One region of the Desulfovibrio subterraneus genome, then DNA from elsewhere that is predicted to be linked to it. Evidence: predicted binding sites of a transcription regulator. Region 1 holds the regulator's gene; each other region holds the start of a gene.

What was found. The regulator sigma-54, encoded in region 1, starts transcription at its own class of promoters, with help from an activator protein. The targets are predictions, from matches to a motif close to CTGGCACGGNNNNTGCTT.
Region 2: a site for sigma-54 is predicted at 2,425-2,442, ahead of HUV30_RS15355 (flagellar hook protein FlgE). Genes of this name have one in related genera too.
Region 3: a site for sigma-54 is predicted at 1,692-1,709, ahead of HUV30_RS15400 (glutamine synthetase III family protein). Genes of this name have one in related genera too.
Region 4: a site for sigma-54 is predicted at 2,571-2,588, ahead of HUV30_RS02445 (Flp family type IVb pilin). Genes of this name have one in related genera too.

The regions. Positions count from the first base shown of each region.
Region 1 is NZ_BLVO01000013.1:928,362-932,557, forward strand. It holds gene lptC (LPS export ABC transporter periplasmic protein LptC) at 1-197, shown strand, start outside; gene HUV30_RS11000 (LptA/OstA family protein) at 184-720, shown strand; gene lptB (LPS export ABC transporter ATP-binding protein) at 726-1,448, shown strand; gene rpoN (RNA polymerase factor sigma-54) at 1,684-3,108, shown strand; gene hpf (ribosome hibernation-promoting factor, HPF/YfiA family) at 3,213-3,752, shown strand; gene HUV30_RS11020 (PTS sugar transporter subunit IIA) at 3,764-4,196, shown strand, end outside.
Region 2 is NZ_BLVO01000016.1:212,113-216,308, reverse strand. It holds gene HUV30_RS15380 (ATP-binding protein) at 1-465, opposite strand, end outside; gene HUV30_RS15375 (hypothetical protein) at 734-1,006, shown strand; gene HUV30_RS15370 (hypothetical protein) at 1,084-1,356, shown strand; gene HUV30_RS15365 (periplasmic heavy metal sensor) at 1,385-1,921, shown strand; gene HUV30_RS15360 (hypothetical protein) at 2,145-2,351, shown strand; gene HUV30_RS15355 (flagellar hook protein FlgE) at 2,535-4,070, shown strand.
Region 3 is NZ_BLVO01000016.1:219,796-223,991, forward strand. It holds gene bla (class A beta-lactamase) at 1-354, shown strand, start outside; gene HUV30_RS15395 (hypothetical protein) at 507-1,304, opposite strand; gene HUV30_RS15400 (glutamine synthetase III family protein) at 1,798-3,981, shown strand.
Region 4 is NZ_BLVO01000004.1:438,935-443,130, reverse strand. It holds gene HUV30_RS02460 (type II and III secretion system protein family protein) at 1-808, opposite strand, end outside; gene cpaB (Flp pilus assembly protein CpaB) at 805-1,629, opposite strand; gene HUV30_RS02450 (A24 family peptidase) at 1,654-2,205, opposite strand; gene HUV30_RS02445 (Flp family type IVb pilin) at 2,334-2,498, opposite strand; gene HUV30_RS02440 (sigma-54-dependent transcriptional regulator) at 2,957-4,196, opposite strand, start outside.

The DNA.
Region 1 (4,196 bases):
ACGGCACCAGTCACACTCTTAACATGCCCGGAGTTGCCCATTTTGACGGTCCGGATCTGTTTGGCAACGCAACCAACGTGACCTGGTATCTTAACGAAAACCTCGTTCGGGCGGAAAAGGACGTTTCAGTCGAAATGCTGGTCCGTCAACGCCTGGATGATTTAGCGGAAGGAGAAATCAAGGATGCTTCGCATTAGCCGCTGGCTTATGGCCTTTTGCCTCGTAATGCTTTTCGCCGGAGTGGTGCATACCGCGCAGGAAGGCGAAATGGTTCCCATCAAGGTTACCTCCGACAAGCTATCTTATGATGCAACAGGGCAGAAAGTTACTTTTGAGGGGAATGTGCATGTGACACACCCCGATGCCCAGCTCTGGTCCAAGAAAATTGTCATTCTGCTTACGGCAGACGACGCCAAGGCAAAAACAAAGAGTGAAGATGATTCCGCCATGGACCCCGGCCAGATCGACAAGATCATCGCCGAGGGCGATGTGCGCGTGAAAATGACCGACGGCAAGACCGGCAACTGCCAGAAAGCCACATATAATCTTGGCACCGGCATTCTGGTCATGGAAGGTTCTCCGGTTCTCACGGACGGCCCCAACAGCATTCAGGGTGATATCATCAATTTCTACGTGAAGGAAAACAAGAGCGAAGTGATCGGCTCTTCCGCTCTTCCCGTAGAGGCTCTTTTCTCCGCTCCCAAGCGCACCAAGAAGTAGGCAGCATGTCGTTTCTTGAAGCAGAGACACTGCATAAGGTGTATGGAAAACGAGAGGTAGTGCGCGGCATTTCCCTGAGTATGAAGCAGGGGGAAGTGGTGGGACTTCTCGGGCCCAACGGTGCCGGCAAGACCACAACCTTCTACATGCTGATCGGCATGGTGAAGCCCACAAGCGGCATCGTGAAGTATGACGGCAGCGAGATCACCGACTGGCCGCTCCACGAGCGCGCCCGCGTGGGATTGAGCTACCTTCCCCAGGAAAGCTCGGTGTTCCGCAAGCTGACCGTGCGCCAGAATCTCGAACTCATTCTTGAGCACACGGACATGTCCAAGGCTCAGCAGAACAAGCGTGCCGACACCTTGCTCGAAGAATTTCGCATCACGCATATTGCCGATTCCATGGCCATGCACCTTTCCGGTGGTGAACGCCGCCGTCTCGAAATTGCCCGCGCCCTCATCCGCAAGCCCCGCTTTATCCTGCTTGATGAGCCCTTTGCCGGCATCGATCCGCTGGCAGTGGATGATATTCAGGCCATTATCCGCGGCCTGAGCGACAGGGGTATCGGCGTACTCATTTCTGACCACAACGTCAGGGAAACACTCAATATCTGCGACAGGGCGTACCTTGTCTTCGAAGGGCAGATCATCCTCAACGGAACACCGGCTCAGATTGTTAACGATCCCAAAGCGCGACGCGTCTATCTGGGAGAAGGTTTCTCTTTGTAAGGTTGATGCTTTTCTCTGGCAACTCTCTAAAAAATATCGAGAAGAGATTCTTCTATGCCGCAAAAGCCCGATTTTCGGGCTTTTCTTTGTTGCATGGTTCTTGCTTGTATGGCAAAAAGGACTCGTATATAGAAATTTTGGAATGCTTCTTGATAGGGGTGGCTTTTCATAACGCAAACCGATCTTACCTGCCGCAGGTTCCTGCGCGGGGTAACTTCTCCGGATAGCATCACGTATGGCACTTGAACTCCGTCAGCAACTAAAGCTCTCTCAGCAATTGGTCATGACTCCCCAATTGCAGCAGGCAATCAAACTGCTGCAATTGTCCCGTCTTGAACTCATGGAGACTGTTCAGCAGGAACTGCTCGAGAATCCGTTTCTTGAAGAATCCCCTGAATCGCTGGTTCCGGCAGATGCTACGGAAAAGGCTGAACTTCGATCCGAGGCTCAGGAAGGATATGACAAGGAACTGGCCTCCAATGCCGACTGGGAAGACTATCTCGGCGATTTTTCAAGCACCACCAAACAAGTTGCCTCCCGCGAAACCGAAATCCCTGAAGAAGGTTCTTCCTTCGAAGCCCGCTTATCTTCACGCCCTTCACTTGACGGCCACCTCTTCTGGCAATTGACCCTTTCCCGGGTGACCGAACGCCAGCAGGGCATCGGCGAAATCATTATCGGCAACATAGGTTCCAACGGTTATCTGCATGCTTCAGTGCAGGAAATGGCTGAAATGGCCGGTGCCGAGGTGGAAGAGGTGGAAGAGATGCTGCACAGGGTTCAGCGTTTCGACCCTGTCGGTGTGGCCGCCCGTTCTCCTCAGGAATGTCTGCTCGTTCAGATAGAGGTGCTTGGCTACGATCGTGACCCCGTGCTTGTCGAATTGGTACGTGATCATCTGGAAGATCTGGAGAAACGCCGCTATAAGCCCCTGTGCCGCAAGTTCCGGATCAATATGGATGACCTCAGGGAATATCTTGAGCTTATCCAGACGCTGGACCCCATGCCGGGTGCCAGTTTCGGCACCAGTGAACCGCATTATGTGGCTCCGGACGTGTTCGTGCACAAGTATGACGGCGAATTTGTCATCATTTTAAACGACGACGGGTTGCCCAGTCTTCAGCTGAGTGATATTATTGATACCCTTCCTCAGGTTTCCGGACCTGACAAGGACTACTTCCAGGAGAAAATGCGTTCTGCGTCCTGGCTCATAAAGAGCCTGCATCAGAGGCAGCGCACACTCTACAAGGTTATGGAGAGTATCGTAAAATATCAGCGCGGATTTTTTGAAGAGGGTGTCACGGCTTTAAAGCCTCTGATTCTCAAGGACATTGCAGACGATATCGGTATGCACGAGTCCACGGTGAGCCGAATTACCACCAGCAAGTACGTGGCAACCCCTCATGGTATTTTTGAACTCAAGTTCTTCTTTAACAGTGCCATCGGCATGGATGATGGCAGTTCTGTGGGCTCGGAGAGCGTCAAAGCGCTCATCAAGCAGCTGATCAGCGAGGAAAATTCCAAGCGTCCCCTGAGTGATGAGCGAATCGGTGAAATTCTCAAAGAAAAATTACAATTGAATATTGCCCGCAGAACCGTTGCGAAGTATCGTACAGCTATGGACATCCCCTCATCGTCCAAGCGGAAGTCCGCTTTTTAACGGAGGGGGGCTTCCTGCAACGCCATGGGCGGTCAGGATGCAAACCACAGACGCCAGAGGCATGACTGCACATGCAGTCTCCTGAACACTCCAAGGAGGCATATATGAACATCGCATTCACATTCAAGAACTTCGAGCCTTCCGACCATCTCAAGAAGTATGCCCGCCGTCGTTTTGAAAAGCTTGGCAAGTTCCTGACTGCACACGGCAAGTCCGAAATGCAGGTTGGAATGAGCGTGGATAACTACCGTCACAAGATTGATGTGACGCTGGTTGCGGACGGTCTGAATCTGTCTGCCAATGAAAAGTCCGAGGACATGTACGCCACTGTTGACCTTGTGTTCGACAAGCTTGCTTCGCAGGTGAAGAAGCATTCCGAAAAGAACAAGGACCATCGCAGAGGTGCGGAACTGGCTCTGCGCGAAGACGTGTTCAGCTATGCGGACACTGCTGCCGGCCGCGAGCGCACCATCGTCGGGACCGACCACTTCACGCCCAAGCCGATGGGAATTGACGAGGCTGCACTGCAGCTTGACTCGCTTAATTTCGAGTTCCTTGTGTTTCTGAACGCGGAAACCGAGCGCGTCAATGTCATCTACCGCCGCGAAAACGGAGACTTCGGTCTCATCGATCCTACCATCTAGGACGCTGAAAAATGAAACTGGGTGATTACCTGGATAAAGAAATGATTCTGCCCGAGCTTACCGCCAGCACCAAGGAAGAGGTGCTGGCGGAGCTCGTTGAGCGTGTTGTTGAGGTTTATCCTTCTCTGGATAGGGAACGAGTTCTGTCTGTTTTGAAAGAACGTGAAAGCCTCGGCACCACGGGCATCGGAGACGGAATTGCCATTCCTCATGGCAAGCTGGACTCTCTCGACCGCATTATCCTTGTTGCGGGCCGCAGCATAAAGGGCGTAGACTTCGAGGCTCTGGACTTCAAGCTCTGTAACATCTTTTTTCTGGTCCTTGCTCCCGAACAGGTTGCAGGTGTACATCTGCGCATTCTGGCGCAGATATCCCGTCTGTTAAAGGACAAGGAATTCAGAAGCGCCATCCTTACCGCTTCCGGTACCGAAGAACTCTGGCAGT
Region 2 (4,196 bases), on a different contig from region 1:
CCCCTGCAGGGGCATGAACTGCCGGTAGACCACAAAGGCACGGTTGTTCTCCTTGGTCATGATGCGCCAGCTTACACCCTTGGCAGGTTCGAGCTGTGACATATCCTCGGGAGAGAACACCACCTCGCCCTGCTTTTCCGGCTCGCTGTGCGCAAGCACCCTGCCTGTATGGTCCGTCACCATGATAAAGAGGATATCAGGCTGGTCAGCCATTTCCTCAACAAGCACCTGCATGCGCATTTCCGCCCCCTGAGGATTGCGGATGCCGGTACGCGCACCGGCCTCCAGAGCCTTGATGAGCGAGGCTCCCTTTTCTTCCAGGATGGTGGCCATCTGCGTGCCGTCACGGTCGAAGTTCCGCAACGTCATGGCAACTATGATAATGCCAAGAATAACCGCCCCGCTGATAACTAACCACGGAGAGGCAAAAGGCCCGGGCAGGCGTTGTTCTCTATGTAATTTCATTGTCGTCAGTTCCATGATCCGCCCGTCTCCCGTCGAAAAGTATACACATGCTCACTTTTTATACACCCCTCATTCGGGGACTGTACAGCTATTATACACATGTGTGTTTTCTTTCTCTCCGGACTCACAAGCTTCATTATGAATTTTTGCATTTAATTTCAAATTGATGCGTAACACTTTCAACTGTTGGCACACCCATTGCTATATACCAGACAAGCAAAACGTGAACCAACTTCACGTACCAATATAAGTATCAGGAGATATCACAATGAAGTTTTCCAACATCGTTCTCGGCCTTGGCATCCTTGCTTCCCTCGCTCTCGCAACCGCCGCCTTTGCCGGCCCCATGCAGCACGGAACCATGAACAACTCCGGCCAGCACATGATGATGAACAACGGCTGCCCCAACATGAACGAAGACGGCACCATGAAGAATCGTAACGACATGAAGCCGGGCCACAACCGCGACGGCATGAACATGCAGGGCCAGCACAACCGTTCCGGTAACATGCATAACCTGATTAAGGGCAACGACCGTTAGTCAACGCACACAACAGACCGAACAAACGTAACGTGAAACCAATTTCACGAACACATATACCCTCAGGAGATATTACAATGAAGCTTCCCAACATCGTTCTCGGCCTTGGCATCCTTGCTTCCCTCGCTCTCGCAACCGCCGCCTTTGCCGGCCCCATGCAGCACGGAACCATGAACAACTCCGGCCAGCACATGATGATGAACAACGGCTGCCCCAACATGAACGAAGACGGCACCATGAAGAACCGTCACAACATGAAGTCCGGCCACAACCGCGACGGCATGACCATGCAGGGCCAGCACAACCGTTCCGGCAACGCGCATCTCCTGATTGAAGGCAACAACCGTTAATTTCTTACCATTTTACAAGGAGAATATAATGAAAACCCGTAACATCATGATTTCCACCCTCGCTCTTGCAATTCTTGCCATCGCTTCTGTTTCTTTCGCCGGCATGCACGGCGGCGGCCACGGCGGTGGTCACGGTCCGGGTAACGGCCAGGGTATGATGAGCAACTGCGGCGGCATGGGTGGCGGCATGGGCGGCGGTATGGGCCACGGCATGATGGGCAACTACGTGCCTGCCAACCTTACCCCCGAGCAGCAGACCAAGTTCATTGCCCTGCAGGACGCCTACTACAAGAAGACTGAAGCCCTGCGCACCGACATGTGGGCCAAGCACACCGAACTTGAAGCCCTTTCCGGCAACGACAAGGTTGACCCCAAGTACATCACCCAGCTCGTTCAGGACATGAAGGAAATCGGCACCAAGATGCGCGCAGAACGCGAAGCCTTTGAAACCCAGGTTGAAAAGGAAGTAGGCATCAAGGATTTCCGCCGCGGATACGGTCGCAACCCCAATTGCCCTTACGCTGACGGCGTTGCCCCCGCAGCTCCCGCAGCTCCTGCAAATTAACAACGGCATCGGCAGAAACCAGGCCAACGACAAGGTACCTTCACACCTTCCTCATGGCTGCCCCGCTGGACCTCACGGTCCGGCGGGGCGTTTCCTTTTGCAAAGCGCTGCTCACAAAATGCAAGTACCACTTGCTCTCCTCCATCCATTAGGACATAATCCCCTGAAAAGGTTGTTTTAAACTGTCTATTCCGCCTGCAGGAAAGAAGGAGCCGGAGAATCAATGGAAACCGCGCACTCTCCTTTACTTGAAAAGCTGGAAACCATCTTCAGGGCCCTGCGCAGCAGGGGCATAGAGCGCTCCACCGTGATACAGGCAACCCGCACCCTGCTGCTTGCCCGCAGAAACGATCATCCCGGCAGCGATGCAGCAATTCTTGCCTGCTCACGGCAGGAAGAAAACGAATCCCCCATTTCTCTCTCCGCCTGATCCTTTCATTTTTCGCCGCTGTTTTCAGGCTGTTCAGAACAACACAGCTCTCTTCATCTCTTTTCAGAAATCTTTGGCACGGCCCATGCTTTATTAAGAACCGTAAGGAAATCTTTTCCCTACGCTTTCGGGATCGTCTGTTCCTTTCGGGTATGGAACCGGCAGATACGGCAGGAGTCGATCATGGGCCTTACGGCATTATACACAGGCGCCGGCGGCATGAAGACCCTTTCGAGGGGCATGCAGGTTGTGGGTAACAACCTTGCCAACGTCAACACGTTGGGCTTCAAGCAGCAGATGGCGATCTATCAGGATCTCAAATCCGTGGGCGTTGCTTCCGCGTCGGTCAACGGCGGCGGGCGGGCGGACGGTGCCGCAGTGGGCTATGCCCAGCTGGGCATGGGCGTCACCCTTGCAGAAGTGCGAACCATCCACGAGCAGGGGGCCTTTGACCTTGCCAATGAGACAACCGACATAGGCATCGGCGGCGACGGCTTCTTCGGCGTCTCCAAAGACGGCGTGAACCATTACACACGTGCGGGCAACTTCCGCTTCGACAAGAGCGGCTACCTTGTTGATCCGCACGGCTTCCGTCTGCAGGGGCGAGCCTTCTCCAACGACACGGAAAGCTCCACAGCAGGCGACATACAGCTTGCCACAGACGCCAACGGCCTTATCGTAATGCCCCCGCAGGCCACGGAATCCGTGCGCCTGATCACAAACCTCGGCTCCGCCACCGACAATTCCACAGATACGGACAACCCCTTCTTCGCCCTTGCCCAGAAATGGGACGGCACCCAGACCCCGCCGCTTGGAGAAGGAGCCTATTCCTATTCCACCACCATGCGCGTGTATGATGCCAACGGCGGTGCGCACGAACTCAATGTCTATTTCGACGCGGTTCAAGGGGCCAGCAATGCAGGTTCCAAACGCCATTTCGAGTTCATTGTCACGGCACCCCCTTCGCAGGACGGCCGTTCGGTCTCGGGCGCAGGAAAGGGCCTGCTCATGTCAGGCACACTGACCTTCGGTGCCGGGAACGAGCTTGAAAACATGTCTGCATTCGTTCCGGGCAGCGATCCTTCCATGCTCAGCAACTGGACGCCAGCAAGCATCGGAGCAGGGGGGCTTCCCCAGCTCTCCGCCACCTTTACCGGCGCCCCGTCGCAGACCCTCACGCTGGATTTCGGCATCAGCGATTCAGCCGCGGCTTGGAACGGTTCCGCCACCAAGGCAACGGACATCGGCAACAATGCGGCCAACCTTATAGGCATGACCACACCAGCCACGTCAGCCTCGGCCACCACAGCCTATTCGGGTTCCTCTTCGACCCTGCTGATGAAGCAGGACGGCTACTCCGAAGGCTACCTGATGAATCTGGAAATCGGACGCGACGGCATCATTACCGGCAAGTACAGCAACGGAGAAAGCGATGACCTTTTCCGCATCTCCCTGTTCCGGTTCAACAGCGATTTCGGCCTGAAGCGCGAAGGTAACAACCATTTCTCCGCCACCAAGGAATCCAACGTGGCGCAGGAAGGCAAGCCGGATACGGAAAACTATGGCTTTATCGTCTCCAATGCGCTTGAACAGTCCAACGTGGACATGGCCCGCGAGTTCGTCACCATGATAACGACCCAGCGCGGCTTCCAGTCCAACAGCAAAATCATCACCACGCAGGACCAGCTCATCCAGAACGCCATTCAGATGAAACGGTAACTCGTCCGGCCCTGCCGCTGACAACGCTATTCACAAACCGCTGCCTCTCACAGGCGGCGGTTTGTCATTTCCATCATCTGCCCCTCCCCGCTTCAGAACCGTTTCGGCAGGCAGCCGCCTGCCACG
Region 3 (4,196 bases), on a different contig from region 1:
ATTCCCGGAGATCTGCGGGATACCACCACGCCTTCGGCAGCGGCTGCAAGTTTGCACGCCATGCTCTTCGGAAAGGTTCTGTCGGAGGATTCTGCAGAGCTTCTTGCGGAGTGGATGAAGGGAGACGCCGTTGCAAATGCGCTGTTGCGCAAGTCGCTGCCAACCGGTTGGAGCATTGCCGACAAGACCGGCGCGGGAGGCAACGGTTCCCGTTCCATCATCGCGGTGGTATATCCCCCCGCGAAATCCCCTTGGATTGTATCCATCTATATTGCCGAAACAAAGGCAACCATGGCCGAACGCAATGAATCCATCGCACGGCTGGGGCAGGTGCTGTTTCCTGTGATGCAGTAGCCGGATGTGCTGTGCCTGCGGGGGAAGTGCGAGGCAGGAATTGTCTTGCGTTCCTTTTGTAATGCAGCATAGTCTGGGGTAAGGTTACGTAAAGCACAAAGGCCGGACAGAGATTCTGTCCGGCCTTGTATTGTATTCGAAATGGCGTGAAACTATACGGTGATGTTGAGCAGGGTACCCACCTGCGGCTCTACGGCCGAGGCACCCAGTCCCACGTTCTGGGCGAGGATGGCGGTAAACGGGGTGTTGCCCTGTTCCGCAAGAAGCTTGTCGGCTTCTTCCAGCGCCAGCTTGAGGGACTGCTCGGGGTTGTTGGTGTCTTCCATGGCTTTTTCAAGGATGGAAAGAACATTGTCGGCGGCATCCTGTCCGGCAGTTTCCGTCACCTTGCCAAGGGCGGTGGAGAAAGACTGCGACAAAGAGGTCATGCCCGGTGTTGCGGCGAAGAAGCGTTCTTCAAGGCCGTTGTCGAAGAAGTCGTTCATCTCGGCATTCAGGTCGTCGTTGAGGAAGTTCATGAGATTGTCGCCCTCGGCCATGCCGAAATTGCGGTCAATGAACTTCACGCTGTCGAGCAGTCCTGCGCCGAGTGATTCTTCCGTCACCTCACCGTTGCCTATCCTATTATATACCATGCCCATGACGGCGGTGGCGGCGTGTTTGCCATACCGTTCCTGCACGAACTCCACGGTGCGTTGCAGGGAGCCTGCAAGATCGCCGGTGTCGTCGCCGAACTGCTGCTGAAGCTGCTCAATGGCTGCGGGGTCCTGCAGGTCTTCCGGCTTGGGTGGCGTGATGCGGGAAACAACATCGGCCGCAAACGTGGCCGACGTGTCTTTGCCTCCCTGAATGGAGGCAGAAAGGTGCCCGTTGCCCATGATGCGACCAAGCCCCCCTTCGTGTTCGAAGAGGTTGCCGAATCCGTATCCGTTTGACTGGATGCTGTTCATGGTTCGTAGCTCCTGCGCGGCCTTCGCCTCTGCCTGATCTGCGGGGCAGCCGGACTCGGGCGCGTGTATCGTTGCCTTTCCCCTGCGCAACTCGCGGCGAAGATGCGCGCGGCGCGGGGTGTGTATGTTCCACTAAAGCATATCGTCACGGGTGCAAAACTCTTTAGAGTCTGATACTCTTCCACCCATGGAATATAACAGGCGATGCGGATTTACAAAATTGTCATATATTGGACGTCGCGCCATCAGGGGTTTGTTGTCTATTTCACAAAATTGTTATCAACTAAAGCTTGATTGACGTTCATTTTTTAACTATTTTGTAAAAACTAGCCTCAAAAAAGAGTGGCCTCAAGCGTTTCTGCCTGATAAGGTCCTGTTTTATATGCACTGGCACTGTACGTGCTATGCGGGATAAAGCCCGCTTGGGCTGGTCATACAAAGAAAATCCCCGTGGTCGGGAGTTGCATCAAACTTCTTGTAAGGAGCTGTAGACATGAGCGGATCCCAGGCTCGGCTGAACGCCACCACTGCCGTCAACAACTTCAGGGCTACCAACAAGCCCTTGAACTTCATGGATGAGAAGCCTACCGATCTCTTCGGTTGTAACGTCTTCAATGACAAGGTCATGAAGGAACGTCTGCCCAAGAACGTGTACAAGTCTCTGAAGCGTACCATCGACATGGGCGACAAGATGGACCCCTCCATTGCCGATACCGTTGCCAGCGCCATGAAGGACTGGGCGGTTTCCAAGGGTGCCACTCACTACACCCACGTATTTTACCCCCTGACCGGCCTGACCGCAGAGAAGCATGACGGCTTCCTCGTTCCCGACGGCAAGGGCGGCGCTCTTGCGGAGTTTTCCGGCAAGCTGCTGATTCAGGGCGAGCCTGACGCATCCAGCTTCCCCAGCGGCGGCCTGCGCACCACCTTTGAAGCCCGCGGCTACACCTGCTGGGATGTGACCAACCCCGCCTACATTCTTGAAAACCCCAACGGCACCACCCTGTGCATTCCCACCGCGTTCGTTTCCTGGACCGGCGAAGCACTGGACAAGAAGACCCCTCTGCTGCGTTCGCAGCAGGCCCTGAACAAGCAGGCCCAGCGCGTGCTCAAGTTCTTCGGCAAGGCTTCTGATGAGCGCGTTGTTTCCTTCTGCGGACCCGAGCAGGAATACTTCCTCGTCGACCGCAACTTCGTTCTGAACCGTCCCGACCTGCAGATCTGCGGCCGCACCCTGTTCGGTGCCCCTTCTGCCAAGGGGCAGGAGATGGAAGACCACTACTTCGGCGCCATTCCGCCCCGCGTTCTTTCCTTCATGATGGAAGTTGAGCGCGAACTCTACAAGCTTGGCGTGCCTGTGAAGACCCGCCATAACGAAGTGGCTCCCGGTCAGTTCGAAATCGCCCCCATTTTTGAAACGTCCAACCTTGCCACCGACCACAACCAGATGGTGATGACCACCCTCAAGGAAGTGGCTCTGCGTTACGGCATGGTTTGTCTGCTGCACGAAAAGCCCTTTGCCGGCATCAACGGCTCCGGCAAGCACGTGAACTACTCCGTGGGTAACGCCACCCTCGGCAGCCTGTTCGATCCCGGCGACACCCCGCACGAGAACATGCAGTTCCTCGTGTTCTGCGCTGCCGCCATCCGTGCTGTGCACAAGTACGGCGCACTGCTGCGTGCAACCGTTGCTTCCGCAAGCAACGACCACCGTCTGGGTGCCAACGAAGCTCCGCCCGCCATCATGTCCGTGTACCTTGGCGAACAGCTGACGGACATCTTTGAACAGCTCAAGAAAGGCGGTGCCAAGTCCTCCAAGACCAAGGGCGACCTGCGCGTGGGTGTAGACACCCTGCCGCCTCTGCCCATGGACGCCGGCGACCGTAACCGTACCAGCCCCTTTGCCTTCACCGGCAACCGCTTCGAATTCCGCGCCGTGGGCTCCAACATGTCCATTGCCGGTCCTCAGGTAGCGCTGAACTCCATGCTCTCCGAGTCGCTGGACTACATCGCAACGTCTCTTGAGAATTGCGTAAAGCCCGACCTCTCCAACCTGAACGAGTGTGTGAGCAAGCTGCTGCAGGATATCGTGAAGAAGCACGAAGCTGTTGTCTTCAACGGCGACGGCTACTCCGAAGCATGGCACAAGGAAGCAGTGGAAAAGCACGGCCTCGAAAACCTGCGCACCACCCCTGAAGCCCTGCCCGTGCTGGCCCGCAAGGAAGTGAAGGACCTGTTCGTCAAGTACGAAGTGTTCACCGAGCGCGAGCTGGACAGCCGCCAGAACATCTACCTTGAGCAGTATGTAAAGACCGTCATGACCGAAGCGCAGCTGGTTATCCGCATGGCCCGCACCATGATCTTCCCCGGTGCTGTGCGCTACCAGAATGAACTGGCCGAAACCTGCGCCAACCTGCGCGCCATCGGCAAGGACTGCGTCATGACTTCTCTGGACGACCTTACCGCCAAGCTGCGCGGTCTGCAGAAGGCTGCCAACGATCTGGAAGAACTGCTCGGACAGCACTTTGACGACCTGCAGGCCGAAGCCACCTTCCTGTGCGAAAAGGTTCTGCCCAAGATGCTGGAAGTACGTTCCTTCGCAGACGCTCTTGAAGTTGTGGTTGCAGACGACCTGTGGAATCTGCCCACCTATCAGGAAATGCTCTTCATCAAGTAGGGCAACGCAGCTTCATCCCTGCCGCTTCCCTCGTGATAGAATGATAAGGCCCGCCGTAAGGCGGGCCTTTTTTTGTTGGTCGGAGATTGGGTCAGAGTCGGAGTGGTGAGGAGCGTTTCGATCTGGAGCTGTCTGAAATGAGAGCGTGGGCTGGGGAGGGCAGGCTGAGTGAGGTACAGGCGCGTTTGCGCTGTGCAACACGCGCTGAAGCTGCA
Region 4 (4,196 bases), on a different contig from region 1:
GCGTGGGCTCTGCAAGCACACGGACAAGGCCGTTCTGCTTGAGCACGTCAAGAAAGCCGGTAAGGGTCACTCCGCCGGAACTCATGCGGACCAGCCCGTTACGGGCGGGGTTTACCACGGCTGCGCTTTGCCCCATGGAAATGGCACCCTTGGTGGGGTCCAGATAGAACAGGTTGTTCAGCAGCGAGTAGGCAAAGTCGCCCTTGAAGGCATAGGCAAGGTCGATGCCGAAACGGTCCAGCACGGTGCGATGCATCTCTGCTATTTTTACTTCCAGCATGACCTGATGCACACCGCCGACGCCGAGCAGGTTGGTCACTTTTTCGGGGGCATACGTTTCCGCTATTTCCAGAGCTGTGGAAAGGCTGGCGGCGCTGGTCACAGTGCCGGACAGGGTAATCTTGTCGCCGGTACCCATAACGCGGATATCGGATTCTGAAGGCAGCAGCCGGTGGAGCATTTCCTTCAGGTGGGCAATGTCGGCTGTGACGCGGATATCATATAAACCGACCAGATCGCCGGTGCGCGCCCACAGGGTAAGGCTGGTTACGCCGGGGATTTTGCCGGTGACATATACCTGCCAGGGAGAGAGCAGCACGATATCTGCGGTTTCGGGATCAGCAATGGAAACTCTGGCTGCGGGAACGGGCAGAGAGATAATCTCGGACTTGCCCTTGACGATCTCAACACTCTGGGGAGTGATCCGGGCAGAAATCGGCACGGGGTTGGGATCTGCGGCCTGCACGGGGGATACGGCGCAGGTCAGGGCAACCATGAAGCAGGCTATGGCAAAATGCAGGCGTTTCATTGTGCGAACCTCATGGTCTGACGGTTGGTGCCGGTAATGATTTCAACCACGGTTTCGGGCTTCTTGACGGCGGGCTTGGGTTTCGGCTTGGGGGGCGAAAGAGCAGCCAGCGTATCCGGCACGTCGGTCCCCTTGGTGGTTATGGATTCAGCGTCAGCGGGGTTGCGCAGGGCAAAGTGCAGGGTGCCTCTGGTGGCGGCAAGGGCGAGTATTTCAGTGTCTTTGGGAGCCATTTCAAGGGTGTATACGTCGACGGAAGAGGTTTCCTTGTCGTCGCCCTTCTGCTCCAGCTCCGTGCCTGTGGCGATGACGCGGATGTTCTCAAGAACGGTCTTGGTTACGGCCTTGTCGTGGGTGCGGCGTTCGTCATCAATGGTTACGAGGATGTCCACACGGTTGCCGGGGCGGATGAAACCGGCAATGCCGAGAATCTGGTTGCCCTTCACGGCAATGGCACGCATGCCGGGGCTGATGAGGGTGGAAACGCCGCCGTACTGCACCGTGTCGTCGAGCAGGCGGCCCGCCGTGAGCACTTCACCCTGTTCAACGGGGGTTGCAACCACGCGGCCGATAAGGGCTGTCGTTTCGGAAAAAGTGCCTGAAGGGACGCTTTCGGGCAGGAAGGAGGCCAGCTTGAGGTGGGCTTCGGTCAGCTTGGTACCCTTGGCAATCTGCTGTGCGGAAACCACAACTGCAATGGTTTTCGGGGCCTGCACTTCCTGACGCTTCTGGTTGCCCTGCATCCATGAGAAGACCAGAAAACCGGCACCGAGCGAAAGGACGAGCCCGAGAGCTATGGGAATGATAGTTGAAGCGCGCATGATTCCCCCCGGAATGTATGGCTGTTACATCCACTGGGCCGGGATGAATCCGGCCGGACCCCAAGTGATGACCATGGCTCCCAGAGTGCCTGCTGCAATGGCCACCCCGTAACACAGTCGCGGAAAACGCTTGTCGTCGGCCTGCCGCACATAGGCGAACTGCCGTGTGACGAAAAAGAGCACGGCCGTATCCCGCAGGGCGGCAAAGACCTTCTTGAGAACATCCATGTGCCTTGCCAGCATGATAATGGCGTACAGACCGCCGGCGAGGCTGGTGAGCAGAAATGCCTGCAGGGTGAGGGAGAAACCGAGAAAGGCACCGGCCGCCATCATGAGCTTGACGTCACCGGCGCCCATTGCGCCGAAGAGATAGGGAAGGATCATCACGCCAAAACCGAGGGTCAGGCCGGAAAGACTGAATGCCAGACCATCCAGACCCTGGGTTATGCCGTGAAAGGCGAGGGCAAATGCCATGGCGGGGAAGGTGAGCCAGTTGGGAATGCGCTGCCCCTTCAGGTCTGTGACCGTTGCGATGAGCAATACGGCTGCGAGAAGAAGGTTCAGGTAAGCTTGCATGGCATTTTCCTCGTCGGGCTTTAAAAGGTTGACGGGACCGGGGTCGGGGGCTCCCGGTCCCGTCGAGCGCTTTACGCTGCGATCAGGCGTAATGTGGTTCCGTGGAATCGGACGAATCTGATCTGCTGTTAGATGGTCATCTTGGTGGTCAGATCGTCGAACACAGTCTTGATCTGGTTGCCCAGCAGGGTGACTGCACCGGCCAGAACGCCTGCGATAAGAGCGGCCAGCAGACCGTATTCCAGAGCAGTGGCGCCTTCTTCTTCACGGATGAAATTCATGATGGTACGCATTGGGGAGTCTCCTTTTTTGGGGATTGACGTTTGTCTTGTGCGACTGCCTATCGAAGCTGCACGACCCTCTTAAGGCAACTGGCATGCCAATGTTTGCATGTGTGAATTAATTTGTGCGTAACATGCTGTTTTCATATTGATAAAAAGAAGAAGGCCCCCGAGGTGTTCGGGGGCAGGCACGTGCTAGGCTTGAGAAGGCGGGGTGTAACGGCGTCCAGTTCTATGAAAGTTAGAATGCGGAACTGCCTGATTTTCTGTAAGATTGGGGAGAAAGTGTTGGCAGGCACGACCTTGGAGATGAAAAACAGAGTTCTAAATTAATTAGAAAGCCGTTCAGCCTCTGTTTTTAGCCATTTTCTAGACTTTTAGCAGGCCAAGGGAAGTTGTTGCGGGACAACGATGTGTAAAAAACGGTATGGGAGATATGGGGATGTCGGAGTGGTCTAAAAAAAATAGATCTACAGGAGCGGCGCTTCAATTTCGGTGGACAGGATGTCGTGCTTCTGCATCTTGGCCCAGAGATTTTTGGGATTCAGCGCGAGCAGTGCGGCCGCTTCCTTCTGGTTGCCACGGGTACGCTGGAGTGCGTTGATGATCAGGTTTCTCTCCACCGTGGCTATACTGTCCTTCAGGTTGATGGGGCCGTGAGGCAGCGATGCGAGGCACCTGTGGGGGGACCATTCGTCCTGCGGCAAATCCTGGGCAGAGGCGGGTTCGCCTGTACCTCGCAGCGCTCTGTGCACGTGGCGCTCTTCAATGCGTCCCGGGGCGGCGCTGATGGCAAGCCCTTCCAGCACGTTGGCAAGCTGGCGCACGTTGCCCGGCCAGTCATAGGCCTGCAATGCCGCTTCCGCACCGGGGGTGAAGCCTTCCACGTCCAGTGCCAGTTGGGTGCGGATACGGTTGAGGAAGTGACGGGCGAGAAGGGGGATATCTTCTTTGCGCTTGCGCAGGGCAGGCAGCTGGATGACGGCCACGTTCAGGCGATAGTAGAGGTCTTCACGGAAACGCTTTTCCCGCATGAGTTCTTCAAGGTGCTGGTTGGTGGCAGCGATGATGCGTACATCCAGCGAGACGGGTTTGCGTCCGCCAAGGCGTTCCACCTGCTTCTGTTCCACCACGCGCAGCAGCTTGGGCTGGATGGAGAGCGGCATGTCGCCGATTTCATCCAGCAGGATGGTACCCTTGTCCGCCAGTTCGAATTTGCCCGCCTGCGACTGGGCAGCACCGGTAAAGGCACCCTTTTCGTGGCCGAAGAGTTCGTTTTCAAACAGGTTTTCGGGAATGGCGGCGCAGTTTACGCGTATGAAGGGGTTGCCTGCGCGGGGCGAGAGAGCGTGCACGGTGTCGGAAACCAGCTCCTTGCCGGTGCCGGATTCCCCGAGAATAAGGACGGTTGTTTCCAGCGGGGCAATGCGTTCGATGCGTTCCTTGACCATGCGTATGGCGGTGCTTTCGCCGACAATGCACCCTGCGGGACCGCTGCTCAGCAGGTTGGAACGCAACTGGGCCAGTTTTTTCTGCAACTGCCGTTTTTCCATGCAGCGGCGGACCACTATCTCCAGTTCGCTCAGGCTGAACGGCTTGGAGAAAAAGTCATACGCCCCCTGACGCACGGCTTCCACGGCCATTTCCTTGGTAGAAAAAGCCGTCATGACGATGATGTCGCTCTCAGGCGCCATCTGCTTCAGGTGGGGG